DNA from 4 places in the Oricola indica genome. Region 1 is predicted to be linked to each of the others. Evidence: predicted binding sites of a transcription regulator. Region 1 holds the regulator's gene; each other region holds the start of a gene.
What was found. The regulator LexA, encoded in region 1, represses DNA repair genes until DNA is damaged. The targets are predictions, from matches to a motif close to TGTTCNNNNTGTGTTCNG.
Positions count from the first base shown of each region.

Region 2: recA (recombinase RecA) is a predicted target of LexA. The motif match lies at 2,786-2,803, and genes of this name have one in related genera.
Region 3: ACQK2M_RS03305 (ImuA family protein) is a predicted target of LexA. The motif match lies at 3,535-3,552, and genes of this name have one in related genera.
Region 4: ruvC (crossover junction endodeoxyribonuclease RuvC) is a predicted target of LexA. The motif match lies at 3,326-3,343, and genes of this name have one in related genera.

Region 1 is NZ_OZ245747.1:3,040,869-3,046,477, forward strand. It holds gene trpC (indole-3-glycerol phosphate synthase TrpC) at 1-543, shown strand, start outside; gene moaC (cyclic pyranopterin monophosphate synthase MoaC) at 545-1,042, shown strand; gene glp (gephyrin-like molybdotransferase Glp) at 1,039-2,253, shown strand; gene lexA (transcriptional repressor LexA) at 2,350-3,069, shown strand; gene ACQK2M_RS15240 (ComEC/Rec2 family competence protein) at 3,072-5,432, opposite strand; gene gltX (glutamate--tRNA ligase) at 5,557-5,609, shown strand, end outside.
Region 2 is NZ_OZ245747.1:3,169,169-3,174,777, forward strand. It holds gene alaS (alanine--tRNA ligase) at 1-1,459, opposite strand, end outside; gene recA (recombinase RecA) at 1,648-2,727, opposite strand; gene ACQK2M_RS15925 (carbohydrate kinase family protein) at 2,980-3,960, shown strand; gene ACQK2M_RS15930 (pseudouridine-5'-phosphate glycosidase) at 3,957-4,883, shown strand; gene ACQK2M_RS15935 (BA14K family protein) at 4,984-5,424, shown strand; gene ACQK2M_RS15940 (Crp/Fnr family transcriptional regulator) at 5,583-5,609, shown strand, end outside.
Region 3 is NZ_OZ245747.1:623,493-629,101, reverse strand. It holds gene ACQK2M_RS03315 (error-prone DNA polymerase) at 1-996, opposite strand, end outside; gene ACQK2M_RS03310 (DNA polymerase Y family protein) at 993-2,585, opposite strand; gene ACQK2M_RS03305 (ImuA family protein) at 2,491-3,468, opposite strand; partial or broken gene ACQK2M_RS03300 (IS1595 family transposase) at 3,669-4,506, shown strand; gene ACQK2M_RS03295 (hypothetical protein) at 4,774-5,073, shown strand; gene ACQK2M_RS03290 (hypothetical protein) at 5,070-5,240, opposite strand.
Region 4 is NZ_OZ245747.1:1,406,426-1,412,034, forward strand. It holds gene ACQK2M_RS07160 (TonB-dependent hemoglobin/transferrin/lactoferrin family receptor) at 1-1,455, opposite strand, end outside; gene ACQK2M_RS07165 (YebC/PmpR family DNA-binding transcriptional regulator) at 1,703-2,455, shown strand; gene ACQK2M_RS07170 (TSUP family transporter) at 2,496-3,254, opposite strand; gene ruvC (crossover junction endodeoxyribonuclease RuvC) at 3,384-3,896, shown strand; gene ruvA (Holliday junction branch migration protein RuvA) at 3,893-4,507, shown strand; gene ruvB (Holliday junction branch migration DNA helicase RuvB) at 4,550-5,590, shown strand.

The DNA of each region.
Region 1 (5,609 bases):
GTTCTGACGGACACCCCCTCTTTCCGGGGCGCGCCGGAATATCTGACGGCCGCGCGTGACGCGTGTTCGCTCCCGGCCCTTCGCAAGGACTTCATGTTCGAGCCATATCAGGTCTATGAGGCGAGGAGTTGGGGCGCCGACGCGATCCTCATCATCATGGCCTCGCTCTCCGACGACGAAGCGCGCGCACTCGAGGATACCGCTTTCGAACTCGGCATGGATGCACTCATCGAAGTCCATGACGAGGCCGAAACGGAACGGGCATTGAAGCTTTCCTCGAAGCTGCTCGGCGTCAACAACCGCAATCTGCGGACCTTTGAAGTCGATCTGGCGAACAGCGAGCGGCTCGCCTCCATGGTCACCGGGGACAGGCTGCTCGTCGGCGAAAGCGGCATTGTCACGCATGAGGATTGCCTGCGCCTTGAGCGATCAGGCATCTCGGCCTTCCTGGTCGGCGAAAGCCTCATGCGCCAGGACGACGTCACCGCCGCGACACGGCTCCTGCTGACCGGCGAAGCCTGCGCTAAACGGAAATCAGCCTGAGATGGCCGAAAGGGAAGCCGGCTCGCTGACTCATCTGGGCGCTGACGGTGCGGCCAACATGGTCGATGTCGCCAGCAAGGACGACACGGTGCGCGAAGCCGTCGCCGAAGGCCATGTCAGCATGACCGCCGAGACACTGGATGCGATTCTTTCGGGCAACGCCAAGAAGGGCGATGTCGTCTCGGTGGCGCGGATCGCGGGGATCATGGCGGCCAAGAAGACGCATGAACTCATCCCGCTTTGCCACCCCCTCATGCTGTCCAAGGTTTCGGTCGAGATAGAACCGGACCCCGCCCTGCCCGGATTTCGCGTCGAGGCGCTGGCGCGGCTGACCGGCAAGACCGGCGTCGAGATGGAAGCACTGACCGCGGTCTCCGTCGCCTGCCTGACGATCTACGACATGGCGAAAGCCATCGACAAGGGCATGGAGATCGGACCTGTCCGGCTGGTCTCCAAGACCGGGGGCAAGTCGGGCGAATGGACCCGGAGCGCACCTTGAGTGGACCCTTGATTCCCGTCGCGGAGGCTCGTGAACGGCTGCTGGCGGATGCCGCGCCGCTCGGTAGCGAGACTGTCGCGCTGAACGACGCCCACGGGCGCGTTCTTGCGGCCGACATCACGGCGCGTCGCACCCAGCCGCCGCAGGCCGTTTCCGCCATGGATGGCTATGCGGTGCGCGCTTCCGATATCGCGAATTCACCTGCCGATCTCGACCTGATCGGCGAAGCGGCTGCAGGTCATCCCTTTGAAGGCAAGGTCGGTGCGGGCCAGACCGTGCGGATCTTCACCGGAAGCGTCGTGCCCGGCGGCGCCGACACGGTGATGTTGCAGGAAAACGCGACCGTTCTCGCCGATGGCCGTATCCGCTCGAACCAGAGCGAACCGGCAGGACGCCATATTCGCGCCGCCGGCCTCGACTTCAAGCAGGGGCAATCCGTGCTTCCGGCCGGAAAGATGATCGATACCGGGGCGCTTTGCCTCGCGGCGGCGGCCAATCATCCTGAATTGCCTGTCATTCGAAAACCGCGCGTTGGCATTCTCGCGACCGGCGATGAATTGCTGCTGCCCGGCTCAGTGCCCGGTCCGGGCCAGATCATCGCATCGAACTCATACGGCGTCGCGGCGCTTGCGCGCGAAGCCGGCGGCGATGCCATCGATCTCGGCATCGTCGCGGATCGGGAAGCGGATCTTGCCGACAGGCTGGACCGCGCGGTCGCCGATGAGCTCGATATACTGGTGACCCTTGGCGGCGCATCTGTCGGCGATCATGACCTCGTCCAGAAGGTATTCGTCGCACGCGGGATGGAACTCGACTTCTGGCGGATCGCCATGCGCCCGGGCAAGCCGCTGATGTTCGGCCGTCTCGGTGACATGCGCATTCTCGGCCTGCCGGGCAATCCTGTCTCGGCAATGGTCTGCGCCATCCTGTTTCTCCGGCCGCTTCTCGAAAAGCTCGGAGGGCGGAATTTCGCGCAACGGCGCGTGCCGGCGGTTCTCGATGCGCCGATGCGCGAGAACGACCGCCGCGAGGATTATGTGCGCGCGGCGACATACCGCGCCGAATCAGGTGAACTCCACGTCACCCCCTTCCCCGTTCAGGATTCCTCGATGATCAGCACTTTTGCGCGCTCCGACGCGCTGATCATACGACCGCCGCACGCGGCTTCGGCGGCCATTGGCGACACGGTGGAAATATTGGAGCTTAAATAGCCCGGCGCTTAAACGATTGTTAAACGCTTGCAGAACACATATGGAACAGATAATGTCCGTTCTGTGTTTGTTTATATTTGATTCTGCGAGGGCGCGATGCTGACACGCAAACAACTCGATCTCCTGATGTTCATCAATGAGCGTCTGAAGGAGTCCGGCGTGCCGCCATCCTTCGACGAAATGAAGGAAGCGCTGAACCTCGCCTCGAAGTCCGGAATTCACCGCCTGATCACCGCGCTGGAAGAGCGCGGGTTTATTCGCAGGCTTCCGAATCGCGCTCGTGCTCTGGAGGTAATCCGGCTGCCCGACAGCCTGACGCCCGGCGCGGGTCAACGGCGTGGTTTTTCGCCCAGTGTCATCCAGGGAAGTCTTGGGAGACCAGCGCCGGAACCGAAGCCGGCTCCGCGACCCGTCAAAGCAAATGATGCGGACGGCCCGATCCCGATCCCCGTCATGGGCAAGATCGCGGCCGGCGTGCCGATTTCCGCCATCGAACACCAGACGCGCTCGATTTCGCTTCCGCCGGACATGATTGGCGCAGGCGAGCATTACGCGCTTGAGGTCGAGGGCGATTCGATGATCGAGGCCGGTATCTTCAGCGGCGATACGGCGATCATCAAGAAGAGCGATACCGCCAATGCGGGCGACATAATCGTGGCACTCGTGGACGACGAGGAAGCGACGCTGAAACGTTTCCGCCGCAAGGGCGCCTCGATCGCGCTCGAAGCGGCGAATCCGGCCTACGAGACCCGTATCTTCGGACCCGACCGCGTTCGCGTGCAGGGTCGGCTCGTCGGTCTCATTCGCCGCTACTGACGCTATCGCCGATCGGCAAGGTCGCGTGCGGCACGCGAATAGCGGCGGTGATCCAGCCATGGCCTGACGGGTCCTGGAAGCGCATGCGTGATCTTGACTTGGCCACCGGGCGCGAGACGGATTTCAGCCGTTCCATTCAAGGCCAGCGTTTGCGCGGAAAGAACGGGCGTGCCGTCGGCGCAGGTTTTTGGCGACGGCGCCTTGGCGAAGATCACCAGATCGTATTCGCGGCATAGCGTTTCGAGGCTCGAACCGGACATCCTCAAGTCTTCGAAGGCCGCCGATACATAGCCAATTCGCGCGGGCGCACGCGCATTGCCGGCCTGTGCGCTGCAGATCGTCTTATCGCATGTCATGACCGCAGACTCGTCGGGTTTGATGAAATCGGTCGCCCGATAGGCCTGCTGCCACAACTCCATCGTGAAAGCGTTCGGACGTTCCCGATTGGTATGCAGGCGGACGGCATCTGCCTGCGCCTGGATCAACGCAAACTGGCGACCGTCTTCGGACATGACAGCGACCGGAGGCGACGTAGCGGACCAGACGATGAACCCTGCCCCGAAGAACGGCAGCGACAGCCATCGCAGGCGGGTCGTCAGCAGGCACAGTATCACAAGTCCCAATGACAGCAGTCCAAGCGCCGCGGCCGGCATCTGTCCGGTCGCAAGCGGCGGATGCATAGCCGCGACACGTTCGGCGATGGCGATTACCAGCCCCACCGCCCATGCCATCGCCTTGAAGAGGTAGACATGCAGGCCGAACGGCATGACGACCATGGCGGCGACCGCAAGCGGCATGACCAGGATTGTCACGACGGGCATGGCGGCCAGATTTGCGAGCAAGCCATAGGGCGCGACCCGCCCGAAATGATAGGATGCGAACAGTCCAGTCGCGGCCCCGGCGACCAGCGATGTCACGGCTATTCCGAACGCATAGCGCGACAGGGTGACAAGACCGGCGATGAACGGTCCCCTCTCCGTTCGTTCCGTTTGCCGCCTCTCGCGCCTGTTGGTCCAATCCTGCCAGCCGCCATAGACAGCAATCAGCGCTGCGGTTGCGGCAAACGACATCTGGAACCCGGGACCCGTCACCTCATGCGGTGCGATTGCCATGACAAGCAGGCCCGCCAGTGCCAGATTGCGCATGGTCACGGCGTTCCGGTCGAATGTCAGCGCCAACAGCATGATGGCGAGCATTGCGAAAGAGCGTTGGGTGGCGACGCCGGCGCCTGCGAGGAACAGGTAGAACCCCGTAGCGGCAAGCGCACCGGCTGCCGCATATTTCTTCACGGGGCGGCGTGCCGACCACTCGGGAGCGAAGGCGAACCCGAGCCGCAGCGTCGCCATCACCGTTGCCGCGACAAGCGCCATGTGGAGGCCGGAAATCGACAGGATGTGAGCCAGCCCGGAGACGCGGAGCGCTTCGGTCACGCTTTCCGGAATACCGGACTTGTTTCCCGTCACAAGAGCCGCGGCGACGGCGCCTTCCCGTCCCGGTGCGGATCGCTGGATCTCCCGGCTGATCGCAAGGCGCGCACGCTCGACAGCCGTTGCGAGGCTTTTCATGCCCCATGATTGCGCCGGTATTTCAATCGGATCAGGATGGCCGAGAAAGAAGCCGTTGGCGCCGAGGCCGTCGTAAAAGGCATGGAAACCGAAATCGTAGCCACCAGGATGGAAAGGGCCGGAGGGCGACGTCAGTCGGACGAGCCCTTTTATCCCGCCTCCCACCTCGAAACCCTCGGCCGATCCCGGTGCGGTCACACGAACGCGATCCGGCGCATAATAGAGGGCCGGTCGCTCGGTTTTCAGCACGTCGATCGTGAACCGGGTCCGCCCGTTTGCGCGCTCCTCCATCGCCGTTATGCGACCGGTCAGGCGCGTCGAGACATCCGAGCCAAGCATTGGGGTCGCCGTCCACCATGTTTGCGCTTGTGCCAGCGACATTCCGGCGACGATGACGAAGCCGATCACCGCCACTATCCGCACCGGCCCGGTCTGGCCTCTCAGCGCAAACAAAATGAGCGCGAGCGTTACGAGCCCGACCGGCAGGTTCCAGGGCTGCGGTTCGACCGGAAGGCGAAAATATAAAACGATACCCGCGAGCAGTCCGACGGGAAGAAACAGGAAAGGCGTACCGACGGCTCGTTCGCGCTCTGTGGCGCTCCGCCATGCGCGTTGCAGGCTGCGACGGGTCGGCACAGGCAGCCGGGGCAGATGTGGGCGCGGGAACGGCGTTGCGGCGTCGGGCAATGCCTCTTCGACGACCGGAATGACCGTTTGCCCGGCCTCTTCGCCGGCTGGGCGAAAGAACAGCCTCTCATCGGTCGTGGTCCGCGTGTCGTGCCTGGATTCCCCGGTCATCGCGGATGAGCGCTCCGGGCGCCACAGGCCTTGTTTGCGCTGGGCGCGGCGTGTGTTAGACGTGCACCGAATTCCGCACCCGGCCGCCTTGACGGCCCGCTAATCAAAACAATCGGAGCACAGCATGACTGGCGAGGTCGTCACCCGTTTCGCCCCCTCCCCGACCGGTTTCCTGCA
Region 2 (5,609 bases), 130 kb from region 1:
CGTCGCCGGTATTCGCCTCGGCGAGTTCCTCACCGTCGCGCACCAGCGCATAGACGACGCCTTCCGCCTTCTCCGCCTCGTAGCCGAGGAATTCCGTCGCGCCATATTTCTCGCGCAGCGAAAACCATACGGATTCCGTCGCCTGGTCACCGGAGCCGTGCCAGTTGGCGCGCGCCTCGGCGCGCTGCCTTTCCATGGCGGCGTTGAACGTCTCCATGTCGACCGAGACGCCGCGCTGACGCAGAGCATCCTGTGTCAGGTCGAGCGGGAACCCATAAGTATCGTAGAGCTTGAAAGCGGTCTCGCCGTCGAGCGCGTCGCCTTCGGCCAATCCGGCGCTGGCTTCGTTGAGCAGGGACAGGCCACGATCGAGCGTGCGACGGAAGCGGGTTTCCTCTAGCAGGAGCGTTTCCTCGACGAGCGGTTGCGCACGCACCAGTTCCGGATAAGCCTGGCCCATCTCATGGACCAGCGCCGGCACCAACCGGTGCATCAGCGGCTCCTTGACGCCCAGCAGTTCGGCGTGGCGCATGGCGCGGCGCATGATGCGGCGCAGCACATAGCCGCGTCCCTCATTGGAGGGCAACACGCCGTCCGCGATCAGGAAGCTGGATGCGCGCAGATGGTCGGCGATCACGCGGTGGCTCGCGCGGTTTGCACCTTCTGCCGCCGTTTTTGTCAGTTCCTCCGACGTCGCGATCAGATGGCGGAACAGATCGATATCGTAATTGTCGTGTTCGCCCTGCAGCACCGCAGCGATGCGCTCGAGACCCATGCCGGTGTCGATGGACGGACGCGGCAGGTCGACGCGCTCATCGACGGTCATCTGCTCGTATTGCATGAAGACGAGGTTCCAGATCTCGATGAACCGGTCGCCATCCTCATCCGGGCTTCCGGGCGGGCCGCCCGGGATGCCCTCGCCGTGATCGTAGAAGATCTCCGAGCACGGCCCGCACGGACCTGTGTCGCCCATGGCCCAGAAATTGTCATGGGTCGGAATGCGGATGATCTTTTCGTCCGGCAGGCCGGCGATCTTCTTCCAGAGCGAGAACGCGTCGTCATCCGTGTGGTAGACCGTGACGAGCAGCTTGTCGGCGGGAATGCCGTATTCCTTGGTGATCAGGTTCCAGGCAAGCTCGATCGCGCGTTCCTTGAAATAGTCACCGAAAGAGAAATTGCCCAGCATCTCGAAGAAGGTGTGGTGACGCGCGGTGTAGCCGACATTGTCGAGGTCGTTGTGCTTGCCGCCGGCGCGCACGCATTTCTGCGACGTTACGGCGCGCGAATAGGGCCGCTTTTCCAGACCGGTGAAGACGTTCTTGAACTGCACCATCCCGGCATTGACGAACATCAGCGTCGGGTCGTTGTGCGGAACCAGCGGGCTCGACGCGACGACCTCATGTTCGTTCTGCGCGAAATAGTCGAGAAATGTCTTTCGAATGTCGTTGACGCTGCTCATGAAATCCTGCCTGCAAGGAGCGCGGGAAAGCTCCGGAAAGGCCATTGCCTTACTCAATCGGACCCGGCTCTGTCCAGCATATCGGTCAGGCGGCCGGATCAATCAAGCGAAAGGCCCGGAGCGCCAGAAGCACACCGGGCCTTGCCCATGTCTTTCGGTCGCGGGCCGGAGCTATCCCGGCCGCCGCGTTACCCTTCGGCGACGGTGTCGTCCTCCCCGGGACCGCCTTCGAGAAACTTCTCGGCGATCAGGCCGGCATTCTGACGCAACGCGAGTTCGATCTCGTCGGCGATCATCGGGTTCTCACGCAGGAACTGCTTGGAGTTCTCGCGCCCCTGCCCGAGCCGCTGGCTGTCATAGGAGAACCATGCGCCCGACTTCTCGACGATACCCGCCTTCACGCCGAGATCGATCAGTTCGCCGGTCTTCGAAACGCCCTCGCCATACATGATGTCGAATTCGACCTGCTTGAAGGGCGGCGCCATCTTGTTCTTCACGACCTTGACGCGGGTCTGGTTACCGACCACCTCGTCGCGATCCTTGACCGCGCCGATCCGGCGGATGTCGAGGCGGACCGAGGCATAGAATTTGAGCGCATTGCCGCCGGTCGTCGTCTCAGGCGAGCCGAACATCACGCCGATCTTCATGCGGATCTGGTTGATGAAGATCACCATCGTGTTGGAGCGCGAGATCGACGCGGTGAGCTTGCGCAGCGCCTGGCTCATCAGCCTTGCCTGAAGGCCCGGCAGCGAATCGCCCATCTCGCCCTCGATCTCGGCGCGCGGCGTCAGTGCCGCGACCGAGTCGATCACCAGCACGTCACAGGCGCCGGAGCGCACCAGCGTGTCGGCGATCTCGAGCGCCTGCTCGCCGGTGTCCGGCTGCGAGATCAACAGATCTTCCAGCGCGACGCCAAGCTTGCGCGCATAGACCGGGTCGAGTGCGTGCTCGGCATCGACGAAGGCGCAGATGCCGCCACTCTTCTGCGCTTCGGCGACGACCTGAAGCGCCAGCGTCGTCTTGCCCGAGCTTTCCGGACCGTAGATCTCGATGATGCGTCCCTTGGGAAGCCCGCCGATCCCCAGCGCGATATCGAGGCCGAGCGAGCCGGTCGAAACCGTTTCGATCTCGACGACCTGTTCATTGGCGCCCAGCCGCATGATGGACCCCTTGCCGAAGGTCCTCTCGATCTGCGAGAGCGCCGCATCCAATGCTTTCGACTTGTCCACCTGTTTGTCCTCAACCAGACGCAAACTGTTCTGAGCCATGTTTCTCACCCTTGGGTTATCGCCGCAACCGCGCAGACTGTAAAATCTCAAGTTTGTTTGTACGTGATTTGTTCCGTTTTTGCAAATCGTATATCTTATTGATATAATTAGATAAACGGATTTTGTTTTGTTTACGTTCCCCCTGCACCCGTTCCAGATGCCGGTCGTAGACGCGTCCAATGCGGGCGGCGTGCGATTGACGCTGACCTGATTCTTCATTCATTGACCAGTGTTTTCGGAGACGGACGAGCTGTGAACGGCGAAGACGATCGCAAAGGATGGGCGCTTCTCGGCGTCGGCGGCGCGCATATGGACCGAATCGGCCATGTGAGCGGCGTCTTTCATGCCGGCGCGTCCAATCCCGGCCGCCTCGTCACCTCGGTCGGCGGCGGGGCGCTGAACGCGCTTCGCAACGCCGTGCTGCGCGGCACGGGGCCGGCAGCACTGATCTCGGCGCGCGGCGGCGACCACGATGGTGCGATTCTCGCCGAGACGATCGAAAACGCCGGGATCGCCGACCTGTCGGCCGTCTTCCTCGATCGCCGCACCGCGAGCTACACCGCGATCCTTTCCGGCGACGGCGAGCAGATCGCCGGACTGGCCGACATGGCGATCTATGAAACCGCCCTTCCCCGGCAATTGCGCCGCAAGGCATTGCGCGAAGCACTCTCGAACGCATGTGCAAACCTCGTCGATGCCAATCTTCCCGAAACCGCGCTGCGGGCGGTGGCGGAGCGCGCGGCCGGTCCGATTTTCGCAATCGCGATCTCGCCCGCAAAAGCCCCCCGGCTCACCGCGATTGCGTCACGCATCCACACGGTCTTCATGAACAGGCGCGAGGCAAAGGCCCTCACCGGCCGCGATGACGCGAGGCAGTGTCTCGACGGTCTCGCAGCGCTCGGTTTTTCCCGCGCGGTGATCACCGACGGGTCGCACGCGGTGCTCGTGCTGGATGGCGAAGCCTGCCAGGCTGTCATTCCGCCCTCCGCCGCGAAGGTCGCCGACGTGACCGGCGCTGGAGATGCATTGGCCGGCGCCACGCTGGCGGCGCTTTCGAAAGACAACAATACCGGCCTTGCGGATGCCGTCCGGTCCGGCGTGGCCGCGGCGCAACTGACCCTTCGCGTCGAAGGTCCGATCGCACCGACTCTCACGGGCGCGGAATTCGACGCCATCCGCGCGGCCACCACTGTCCGCGAACTCGAAACACTGGAAAAGGAAGCAAACGCGTGATCCCCATCATCCCGTCGCAAGAGGTCGCACAGGCGCTCGAAACCGGGCAGCCGGTCGTCGCGCTGGAATCGACCATCATCACGCATGGCATGCCCTATCCGGACAATCTCGCCATGGCCCGTTCGGTCGAAACGCTGATCCGCGACAACGGCGCGGTCCCGGCGACGATCGCGGTGATCGGCGGCGTGCTCCATGTCGGGCTCACCGAAGAGCAGGCCGAGGCGCTCGCCCGGGCGAAGGATCCGCTGAAACTATCGCGCGCCGACCTCGCCTTCGCCATGGCGCGCGGGCTGACCGGCGGAACCACCGTCGCCGCCACGATGATGGCCGCGCACACGGCGGGCATCGCGGTCTTCGCCACCGGCGGCATTGGCGGCGTCCACCGCGGCGCGGAGACGAGTTTCGACATCTCTGCCGATCTCGACGAACTGGCGCGCACGCCGGTCACGGTCGTCTGCGCGGGCGCGAAAGCCATTCTCGATTTGCCGAAAACGCTCGAGGTGCTGGAAACGCGCGGCGTGCCCGTCATCGCCTATGGCCAGGACGCATTTCCGGCCTTCTGGTCCCGCGATTCCGGCCTCACCGCCACGCTTCGGCTCGACGATGCGGGAGCGATCGCCGATTTCATGGCCATGCGCGCGCGGCTTTCGGGTTTCGGCCATGGCGGCGTGCTCGTCGCCAATCCGGTTCCCGAATCCGACGAGATCACGCTGCCGGAGATGGCGACATTCATCGAGCGCGCCATTTCCGAGGCGGCGGATGCGGGCATCGGCGGCAAGGCAGTCACGCCCTGGCTTCTCGCGCGCATCCTCGAAATCACCGAGGGACGCAGCCTGAAGACCAATATCGCGCTGGTTGAAAACAATGCGCGCCTTGCCGCGAAAATCGCGGTCGCGCATGGGCAGAAGTCCGGAAAAACGTGACCTGTCACACCTTGTGACCGATCGCACACACGTATTTTGCGGGATCGCCTACCTTCTTCCCAACGCCGCAACACAGCGGCACCGCAAAGGGAAGAAGATCATGAAAACCATCTCGGTCAAGAACACCGTCGCCTCTGTCGCAACCGCCGCAACGCTTCTGGTCAGCGGCATCGTGCCGGTCACCAACGCCAACGCCCAGCCGCCGAAGAACCTCGTGTTCAACCCGCAGGGCCCGGGCATCTGCGCAACGAAACCGTGGCTCTGCAAGCCGGGCAATTTCAAGGCTCCCCCGGCGAAGCCGAACCCGCCGGCTCCCGGTCCCAAGGGCATGAACGCCGGAACGGCCGCTGCCATCGGCATCGTGGGCGGCCTCATCGCCGGTGCGGCGCTCGCCAACGCCAACAAGAAGAACCAGGCGACCGGAAGCGCCAACGCGCACTACAACTGGTGCTTCGCGAAGTACAAGACCTACCGGATGGAGGACAACTCCTTCATGTCCAACTCCGGCTACCGCAAGCCCTGCATCTCGCCTTACTACTAAGGCAATCCGCTCCGGGGAGACGACGGTCAATGCCCCGCCCGACGTCTCCCGTTCCCGCCCCGGAAGCCTCACAGGCTTCCGGGGTTCGGCTTGACTCGCGGGGCAAACATGCAACCATATGCCGGCCTCCGTTTCGCAACTTCCTTCCGGACACTGCTATGGTTTCCCTGAAGTCGTTTTCGCTG
Region 3 (5,609 bases), 2.4 Mb from region 1:
GCGCGCATAGCGCACGATGTCATGCACGGTCAGGAAATAGGGCGCGTAATCAAGCTCCGCGATCAGCGCCAGCTCGTGACGGATCTGGCTCGTGACCTTCTCCGGGATGGTCGCGCCGTAACGATTATGCGCGCCCTCCCATGCCAGCCGTTCCAGCTCCGCCTGCGGCGTGGGGCTGTCGCCATAGGGCTCCTCGGGATATTGATAGCGCAATTCCTCGAGCGAAAAGTCGAGCTCGCCGAAAAAAGCCATACTTTCGGCGATGGCGGCAGGTTCGGAGCGGAAGAGCCGCGCCATTTCCTTTGCCGGCTTCAGATAGCGCTCGCCGTTGGCCGAAAGACGATAGCCGGCCTCGCCGAGCGGACTGTGCTCGCGGATCGCTGTCAGCACGTCGCCGAGAACGCGGCGCTGCGGATCGTGATAGATGACGTCGCCAACCGCCATCAGCGAAACGCGCGATGCGGCGGCGAGAGCGCGGCTCGCCTCGAGCGTCGCCCGGTCGCGCCCGTCATAGCCGGGGGTCAGCGCCAGCCGCACCGCCCGGCCGAAGCCGGATCGCAACGCGTTCAGGAAGGCGAGACAGGCCTCGTCCAGCGCCTCCGGGCGCGGCAGGACGGCAAGCGCCAGCCGCTCGCCCCATTCGAGCAGGTCGCCGCGCTCGAGCAACGGCGCGCCCTTCTCTCCGCGCAGATTGCCGGCAGTCAAAAGCCGGCACAAATTCCCCCATCCGCGCCGGTCGACGGGATAGGCGAGCACATCCGGCGTGCCGTCGCAAAAGACCAGCCGCGCGCCGGGCCGGTAGGAAAGCCCCGCCTCCTTGGCCGCCATATGCGCGCGCACCGTACCGGAAACCGTATTGCGATCGGCGAGCCCCAACCCGGCAAGCCCCAGCCGCTTTGCCGTGACCGCCAGTTCCTCGGGATGCGACGCGCCGCGCAGGAAGGAGAAATTCGATGCGGCGGCGAGTTCCGCATAGGCCGGCTCATCCTCCGTCATGCGAACATCCCGTGCAGGAACCACTCCGGCGCGACACCACCGCCCGCCGCACCGTAAAGCCCGCGGCGAAACAGCCAGTAGCGCCGCCCGTCCTCATCCTCGACGCGGTAATAGTCGCGGGGCGCGGGATGCAGGTCTTCGGACGCCTCGTGGCCCCACCACTCTCCAGCGATCCGCTCCGGCCCTTCCGCCCTGGTCACACGGTAATGCGCGCGGCGCCAGCGGAAGTGCTGTGGCGGACCTTCCGGCACGCCGGCCACCACCTCGACCGGTTCCGGCCGTGCGAGAAGCCTCGCGGGACGCGGCACCGCGGGTGGCACAGACATTTTATTTGCCGGCAAAGGAGATGTATCTTGCGGAGCAGGCCGCAACTCTTCGGCGCGCTCCGGCTCGTGACTTTCGACCGCCTGCAGGCGTGAAACCGGATGCCGCGCATCCACCGGCGCATTGGCGCCGAGCCGCGCGGCGATGCGATCGAGCAGGATGGCGAGATCGGGATCGCCACCATCCGTCCCGTCGGAAAAGTCGCCCTGCCCGTCATCCATCGCGCCGTCCGCCAGCACGGACAGCCGGACCACGTCGAAGCCGAAACCGGCATCCAGTTCGTCGCCGACGCTCGCCAGCCGTTCGCGGAACAACTTGACGACGGTTTCGGGATCGCGCACCGGGCGCGACGCGCCGACGCAAAGCCGGTAGACGACGCCGTCGACGCGAAACAGCGCATATTCCAGCGCCCGCGCGCCCGCGCCGCGACGTTCCAGCCCGCCCTGCAGCCGGATCGCCAGCGCCAGCAGCAATTGCTCGACATCCTCGATACGACCGACCGGCTCGGCAAGCCGGCGCTCCGCCGAAAGCGCCGGCACCGGAAGGCGCGGCGAGATCGCCTCCTCGACAGCGCCGAGCGCCTGGTCGAGCCGGAGCAGGCACTGCCGCCCGAAACGGCGGGCCAGCGGCGCGCGCGGCGCTTCGGCGAGCTGGCGGACGGTCTTCAGACCGACCTTGGCGAGACCGGCCAGCGTCTCGCCGTCAAGCCTGAGCGCGGCAAGCGGAAAAGGGCCGAGCACGGGCGCCTCCGCGCCCGGTTCGACGATCAGCGGCCCGTCGGCAAACCGTGCCGCCGCCCAGGCGGCCCCCGGCGTCGCGGCGACCGAGGCACACGCCGTGAACCCCTGCTCGAACAACCGCGCAAGCAGATCGGCCAGAAGCCCCTGCTCGCCGCCGAACAGATGCGCGCAGCCGGTGATGTCGAGAAACAGCCCGTCCGGCGCGTCGAGCGCCACCAGCGGCGTGTAGCGGTCGCACCAGTCGGCCAGCGCGGTCAGCAGGCGGCGGTCGGCCTCCGCGTCGGCGGGCACGATGTCGAGATCGGGATGGGCGGCGCGCGCATCGGCCAACCCCTGACCGCGCCGAAGGCCCCGCGCCTCCGCCGCCGCGTCGAGGCCGGCGATGCGCATGGCGTTCTTCTCCTTGTGCGCGGTGACGAGCGGCGGCGCTTCAGCTCCCGTCTGCCGCCATGTCCTGCCGTGGCGGCCCCGCGCGATGCGGTCGGTCGAAAGATGCGGAAAGGTCAGCGCCAGGATGCGCCGCACCGGGGAATGCGACGAGCGTGCCGCGCTCGCCGGCGGCGGCGTCACGGCGGTCGCGGCGGCGTTCGTCCCGTTCGGTAAAGAATATGCGTTCATGGCTGTTCCAGTGCAGCAGATGGGTCCGCCCGGCGGGACCGGCCTTGTTCTTCTCGATCGTCACGGCGAATCCCGGCGGGCCGATACCGCCCGGCACGGCGCGGGCATGCGGCGTGCCTGCCAGCACCATCGCCGGCGCGGACGGAGCCGGCGCGAGGACGAGGCGGAGCGGAGCGGCGGTCGCGTCGGCCTCCGCCGACTGGCGCAGCAGCAGGACCGGCCGCCCGGAAGCCTGGCCGCGCCGATGCAGGCGCTGCGTCTCGCGCAGGCCAAAGCCCGGCGCCGCGCCGCGCATGTCGAGCACCGTTGCGGCGAGGCCGCGCGTGCGCGCCGCTTCCTCGGCGACCCACAGCGCATCGCAAAGCCGTTTCGGCTCGACCAGCAGGAGTCGCTCCGGCGCGAGACCCAGAGCGCAAAGCCCGCGCCCGTGCGGCAGCCCGGCCTCGGCAAAAGCGCCGCGCGCGCCGATCCACAGGACGGGAAGCCCCGACAGGAAGCCCGGCGCGGCCGCCAGCGACAGCAGCGCGGCGACGAAGCCGGAGGCCGTTCCCGCATCACGCGCCGCGCGGGCGTGAATCTCGGTCAGTCCGGCCAGCGCGATGCCGCCATTCAGTTCCCGGTCGAAGTCCGCGACGCCGGTGGCCAGGACCGTGTCCCGCCCGGCTTCCGGGCCGCCGGACCAGCCCTGGCCCCCTTCGGCGAGGGCCGGCGGAGCCTTCTCAATGCTGGCAATCTGCCGGCGCAGGGACAAAAGCGTCGCCCGCGCCGCGGCGCGTTGTGCTGACGCCATGGCGTTCGTCCCGTGTTCCTGTTTTAAAATCCGGCCGCAGCGTGTTCATTCACGCATTCGCGGCTATGTTCTTGTTATGTTCCTATTGAATCCGACAAACCGCCAAAGAGTCAAGATGGATGGGGGAAAGAATTTATTCCCAATTATATACTTAACGTACCACGCCAGATTCCACATATGAGAATCAAGGAGATACGGTCATGTTCGACATCACCAACGAGATCTACACAGACGCCGACAAGGCCCGCGAGCACCTTGAAGCCATTCACTGGCCGCATGGCCCGATCTGCCCGCATTGCGGCAATATCGATCCTGCCCGCATCAAGAAGCTGGAGGGCAAGTCCACGCGCCCCGGCGTCTACAAGTGCAATGAATGCCGCAAGCCGTTCTCCGTGACTGTCGGCACCGTGTTTGAACGCTCCAAAATCCCGCTCAACAAGTGGGTGCTGGCAACGCATCTTCTTGCGTCATCCAAGAAAGGTATGTCGGCTCACCAACTGCACCGCATGCTTGGAGTGACCTACAAGACCGCGTGGTTCATGGCGCATCGCATCCGCGAGGCAATGAAAGAGGACGTGTCCACTTCCGGCCCGATGGGCGGTGAAGGCCAGACAATTGAAGCCGACGAAACATATTTCGGTCGCCGCGAGGATGGCTATGTTTCTCCGCACCGCAAGGGACGCCCCTACCTCAAGCGCAAGAAGCCCATGAAGCGCTCTGTCGTTGCCCTCGTTGAGTGGGGCGGTAAGGAGTACGGCGCGCACAAGACTGTGTGTGAAGCATTCGGCCAACGAGTACGTCCGATATGAAGGCGACAAGGTGATTCACACCAACACTATCGAAAATGCGTTCTCCGTATTTAAGCGCGGCATGATCTGTGTTTACCAGCATTGCGGCGGAGCGCACCTGCACCGCTACTTTGTAGAGTTCGACTTCCGTTATAATCGCCGCGCCGCCTTGAAGGTTTCGAACACGGAACGAGCAGAACAACTGCTTGAAGCCGCTCGCGGCAAGCGCCTGACCTACCGAAGGACTAACGAAGTCCGGTCACGCTTAAGCAGAAAGCACGCCGACTGCTTCGCAAGCGGAAGAAAAAGGCCCTGTGAATTGCGAGAATCAGGCTGTTCGCGCCTTGTTCCCGCTGCCCAAGTCATGCCCCAATAGAAAACGGCGGTGATTCTCTCCCCAGAGCACGCACCGCCGTTCCAGAAACCAACCACAGGGGCCGGCATCGAATATGGAAACCCACTCTACTCAAGCCATCGATCCGGTCAATCAACCTGTGGTCAAAAACAGGAGCCTTCGATGGCGAACTTTCTTATCTCGTATGACCTGAACGGGCCTCGCCCGACACATAAGCAGATGGATGATCATTTGCAGGCGTTGGGGCCAAGCTTCGTGCGTGCCCGCATTCTTGAAACGGTCTGGTATGTCGCTGGTCCGTCAACCTCAGTTCTGTTGCGGGAATATGTCCAGCGTATCCTGAGCAACAATGATCTTCTAATCGTGGCAGAGGTGGACAATGCAGCATGGACAAAGCTCCTTGTTGACGGGCCTGCCTTCAAGACAACGTTCGAAGCCAACGAACGCCGTAAGGCAGCTTAACGGTCAGCGCTTTCCCGGTCCTTACCGGGCTTCTCTTGTTTCTCGTCCTTCCCGGTCTTCGGATCGGGAGGGGTTTTGAGCAGGCGACGCAATACCTCGTCGCCCTTTTCTTGGTCTTTGTCTTTTGGAGTTTCTGTCATGTGGTCACCTTTAAAGGGGCTTTTCATCCTCTTGTCCGACGAGGACGCCAATAAGTTCAACGGCTTCGAGAACGATTCACATCGCTTCGAAGCGCGAAGGATCGGTGAGGACCAGCATATCGTGGGAGAGAATATCTTAGAAAACCCGGCATACGCCCCGATAATTCCAGAACTTATGCTGCTCCCTCGTTCCGCATCATATGCCTAAAAAATACCCTCCTAAAGACAAGCCGAGCTACGCGTATTGCTCACCGGAGATTGAGTTCTTCAGCAGCCGCTTTCACGATCTTTCCCGCGAGATTCATTCGTTTGGCGATCACTTATATCGCTACTTTCCTGACATGACTCTTGAACGATAACTAAAATCTCCCGCGCAGCCTCCTGCGCGCTCTCAAA
Region 4 (5,609 bases), 1.6 Mb from region 1:
GTCCGGGCGCGGATCGAGATTGTAGTAGGCGTAGCGCAGACCTGGCGTGATTTCGAGGCGTTCGTCGAACAGTGCGATCTGGTCCTGAATGAAGAAGTCAGCTCGAACTGTCGTAGCGTTGGCGAAGTTGAAGCCGCCGCCGCGCTCTTCGGTCTCGGTGTCCGTGTCCAGATTGTAGGCGGTGTCGATGCGCTGATAGTCGGTCAGCGTTCTGTCGCCATCGAAGCCCCAGGTCACGGTGTGTCCGATGCCGCCCGTGTCGAACCGGGAGGTCAACTGGATGTCGAGTTCGAAGAAATCCTCGTCATATGACAGGTAGTCTTCCGCGATCACGTCCTCGCCACCGGCGGTTTCCATGAATTCCGTGCCGGTGCGCTCATAACCGTTCGGGGTGTAGGCGAGCGACCATCTGACGTCGTCGACCAGTGGCGCGCCGACATGCCATTCGTGTTCGATTGCGAAGTGTGCGCGATAGAGATCGAGATCGCGATCGTAGTCGAACGTGGTCTCGCCGGTGGGGACCAGATCGTTGTCGTAGCGGGGCCCGAGAACCTGATCGAACTGAACATCGGTCCTGCGGCGCATATATTCCGCTGTGAGTTCGAACCGATGGTCGCCATTCGGCGTGTAGACCGCCTTGGCGAGGCCGCGATAGTTCTTCTTGTCGGTCGGATCCAGTTCGTTACACGGCGTCGCGCCGAGGCTGACATTTCGCGGGCACCCGTAGATACCGCCATCCGCGCGGGCATTCGAAAGGGTCGCCTCGTTCGAGGCGGTGTAGGACACACCGCCAAGGATGCTCAGATCCGGGCCGAGTTCCTGCGCATAGGTGAGCGCGGTGTTGAACTCGTTGTCGAAGCTGTCATAGCCGAACTCGATCGAACCACCCTTCGTCTTCCCGTCCATGAGGACGTCTTCCGGGTCGATGGTTTCCAGCGCCACGATGCCGCCGAGCGCGTCGGCACCCCACAAGACCGATCCCGGACCGCGCACGATATCGGCCTGCCTGGTGAAGTTGAAGTCGAGATAGTCCCGCGTGCCGTCCATAATCCCTTCGGGAACGCGCGAGCCGTCAACGAGCATCTGGACACGGTTACCGCCGACGCCTCGAATCCGGAACCCGCCGAAGGTGTTGAAAGGATCCGTTCCGGATGTCTGGCGGTTGACCGTTACGCCCGGTTCGTAGCGGACGAGTTCCTGCATGTCGGTGATGAAGCGGTCGTCGATGACTTCACCGTCGATCACGGTGATGTTGGCGGGCACGTCGAGCGGCTTGGTTGCCTGTCTGTTTCCGAAGATCGTGATCTTGTCGAGGATGACGACATCGCCGTTTTGCGTTGCGGTCTCGGCGACCGCTTGATCGTCGGTATCCGTCTCTTCCTGCGCCAATGCGCCGTGAAGACCGATAAGGAAAGTCGTGCTCGCCAGAACGGCGCGCAGGCACATGCGTGACATGTGTAGCCCCCGTGAAATATGTTTCGCTTTTTTCTGAGGTCTGGCTGACGCGAGCCGCTAGGGGGCGCGAACTGGCTGGATAACGGCTTTCCTAAATATCATGATAAAAATTGTCAACTTTTACCGCCATTTTGCCACGGTGAGATTATCCGGCTGGTGACATTGGGATTTCATCCCGCTGGACGATGCGCCCGAACTTTCATATAAGCCGCGCAATTTCCAAAGCTTTGAGACCACAGGGGAGACCATGGCCGGTCATTCGAAATTCAAGAACATCATGCATCGCAAGGGGCGTGCCGACGCTGCCCGTTCGAAACTGTTTTCGCGTCTCTCTAAGGAAATCACCGTTGCGGTGAAGATGGGTGGCGGAACGACCGATCCGGACATGAACCCGCGGCTTCGACTTGCTGTCCAGAACGCCAAGGGCCAGTCGATGCCGAAGGACAACATCCAGCGCGCCATCAACAAGGGCTCGGGCGGCGACGGCGAGGACTACAAGGAGATGCGCTATGAGGGCTACGGTCCGGGCGGCGTCGCGGTCATCGTCGAGGCCCTGACCGACAATCTCAACCGCTCCGCGTCCAATATCCGCGCCTGTTTCTCGAAGAATGGCGGTTCGCTGGGTGAAACCGGTTCGGTCTCCTTCATGTTCGACCGGGTCGGCGAAATTGTCTACAAGCCAGATGCCGGCGATGCGGACGCGATCATGGAAGCGGCCATCGAAGCCGGCGCCGAAGATGTCGAAACCGACGAGGACGGCCACACGATTACCTGCGCCTTCGAGGATATCGGCTCGGTGTCTTCGGCACTGGAAGAAGCGCTCGGCGAGGCTGAATCCGTCAATGTCATCTGGAAGCCGCAGAACCGCACACCCATCGACGAGGACAAGGCTTCGACCTTGATGAAGCTGCTCGACGCACTCGACGAGGATGATGACGTGCAGAATGTCTATTCCAACGAGGATATCGCCGAAGACGTGATGGAAAAGCTCTCCGCCTAATCGTCCGGCCGCTCGTGAGCGGTCACCGGGTGTATTCGGGTCAGGGGCGCAGACCGTCGAGGGCGGGCAGCGTCAGGATGGCGGCGGCGGCGACGATCGTCAGCGCGATGCGCTTGTAGGTCGCCTCGCTGGAAAAGCCGAACAGGCGCGCACCGATCATCAGGCCGGCGAGATAGACCGGGGCGTAAAGTGCGCCCTGGGTGACGGCCTGCCTCGTCACGAGATCGGCGAGGAACAGGCCGGTCGCCGAAATGACCGACGTGATCGCGAAAAAGATGATCAGGTTGGCACGTACGAAGCCGGCGCCGGTTCTCAGCGCCATCCAGTAGAGAATGACCGGCGGGCCGGCGATCGCCGCCGCGCTGCCGAGAAAGCCCGAAATGCCGCCGACGGCGAGCCGGACCGGCACGTTTCGCGGGCCGTGATAGTACCAGCCAGACCAGAGAAGCGCGACGGCGACGAAGATCACTGCCGACATGAACCAGCGCAGCGTGTCCGTATCGCCGGTTTTCAGGAACCAGATGCCAAGCGGCATGAGCAGCGCGTAGCCGACGGCGACGGGCGCCAGCTCGCGCAGTTTCACCTTCTTCACGGCGCCGACGATCAGCGGGATCATCGGCAGCGAGTCGATGACCAGCAGGATGACGATGGCGACTTTCGGACCGAAGGTCATCGCGCCGACAGGGCCGACGATCATGCCTGTGCCGAAGCCGGAAAATCCGCGCACGATACCCGCGACAGCGACAGCGGCCATCAGCACGAAGAAGCTCGCGTCGAGCGGTATGCCCAGAACGGTCACGGAGAATTTCCCGGAGAGAAGAGACGCGAGACCTCTCGCATGCCGGAAGACCAAGGGCAAGATGTGTGTTTTGTTTTCTTTTTGTTCACATAAGCCGTGGCACAGGCTAACGTGACCGCGGAGATGGATATGGGACAGGCGATTCGCATAATCGGGATCGATCCGGGCTTGCGCCGGACAGGTTGGGGCATCGTCGAGAGCCTCGGCAACAGCTTGCGTTTCGTTGCTTCGGGCACGATCCGTTCCAACGACAAGGCGGATCTGGCGTCCAGGCTTTGCCAGTTGCATGATGGGCTTGCCGATATCCTGCACGCGCATGCGCCGGAAGAGGCGGCGGTCGAGCAGACCTTCGTCAACAAGGATGCTGCCGCTACACTGAAACTCGGACAGGCGCGTGGAATCGCCATGCTGGTGCCGGCACGCGCCGGCCTTGTGGTGGCGGAATATGCGCCGAATGCCGTCAAGAAGGCGGTGATCGGAGTAGGCCATGGCGACAAGAAGCAGATCAGCATGATGGTCAAGGTTCTGATGCCGAAGGCGACGTTCGACACGGATGACGCGGCGGACGCGCTCGCCATCGCCATCTGCCATTCGCATCACCGCATGAGCGCGGTTCATCAGGCGAGGCTCGCGACCGCATGATCGGGAAACTCAAGGGCACTGTCGACGAGGTCGGCGAGGATCACGCGATCATCGACGTGCACGGTGTGGGCTACGTCGCCTTTTGCCCGATGCGCACGCTCTCGGGACTGCGCGAGGGCGAGGCGGCGGTGCTTCATATCGAGACCTATGTTCGCGAGGACATGATTAGGCTCTATGGCTTCGCGACGCATCTGGAACGCGAGTGGTTCCGGCTCCTGCAAAGCGTGCAGGGCGTTGGCGCGAAGGTGGCACTCGCCGTTCTCTCGACGCTGTCTCCCTCCGATCTCGCCAATGCGATCGCATTGCAGGACAAGGCGATGGTGGCGCGCGCGCCCGGGATCGGGCCGAAGGTGGCGCAGCGCATCGTCTCGGAACTCAAGAACAAGGCACCGGCATTCGCCGGGGACGCCTCCGGCACGATCGGGCTGAAACAGGAGCTGGGCGAGGGGGTTGCGAGCGGGCCGGTCTCCGACGCCGTTTCGGCTCTCTCCAATCTCGGTTACAGCCGCGACCAGGCCGCGAATGCCGTCGCCGTGGCGATGAAAGAAGCGGGAGACGGTGCCGACAGCGCGAAGCTGATCAGGCTCGGTCTCAAGGAGTTGTCGAAGTGATCCCGTCTTGCCTCGACCGGTTGCGGGTGCGATTGACACCTCATGAATGACCAATCCCGCCTCATATCGCCGGAAAAGCGCGGCGAGGACGTCGATGTTGCGCTTCGACCGCAGACGCTGGACGATTTCACCGGCCAGAAGGCGGCGCGCGCCAATCTGAAAGTTTTCATCGAGGCCGCACGCGGGCGCGGCGAAGCGCTTGACCATGTGCTGTTCGTCGGTCCGCCCGGTCTTGGCAAGACCACGTTGGCGCAGATCATGGCGAAGGAACTCGGCGTCAATTTCCGCGCCACTTCCGGGCCTGTCATCGCCAAGGCGGGAGACCTCGCGGCGCTGCTCACAAATCTGGAGGAGCGCGATGTTCTGTTTATCGACGAGATTCACCGTCTCAACCCGGCCGTCGAGGAGATCCTCTATCCGGCGATGGAGGATTTCCAGCTCGACCTGATCATCGGCGAGGGGCCGGCTGCGCGATCGGTCAAGATCGATCTCGCGAAATTCACGCTGGTCGCGGCGACCACGCGGCTGGGACTGCTGACGACGCCGTTGCGCGACAGGTTCGGCATTCCGGTGCGGCTCGATTTCTACACAACCGATGAACTGGAGACGATCGTGCGGCGCGGCGCCCGGATCATGGGTCTTGCCGTGAGCGACGACGGTGCGCGGGAGGTCGCAAAACGCGCCCGCGGCACGCCACGCATCGCGGGGCGGCTTTTGCGCCGGGTGCGCGATTTTGCCGATGTGGCGAAGGCCAGCGAGGTCACACGCGAGATCGCCGACGAGGCGTTGACCCGGCTCGATGTCGACGCGATCGGGCTCGACATGCTTGACCGGCGCTACTTGACGATGATCGCCAGGAACTTCGGCGGTGGCCCGGTCGGTATCGAAACGATTTCCGCGGCGTTGTCGGAGCCCCGCGACGCGATCGAAGACATCATCGAGCCGTTCCTGATCCAGCAGGGCTTCATTCAGCGCACGCCGCGCGGCCGTCTTCTGACCGCGAATGCTTGGAAGCATCTCGGCATGGACGCGCCGAAGGACCTCGCCGCCATGCAGTCGAACCTGTTTGGCGAGGAAGACTGAGGCTTGAAGAAGATCGGAT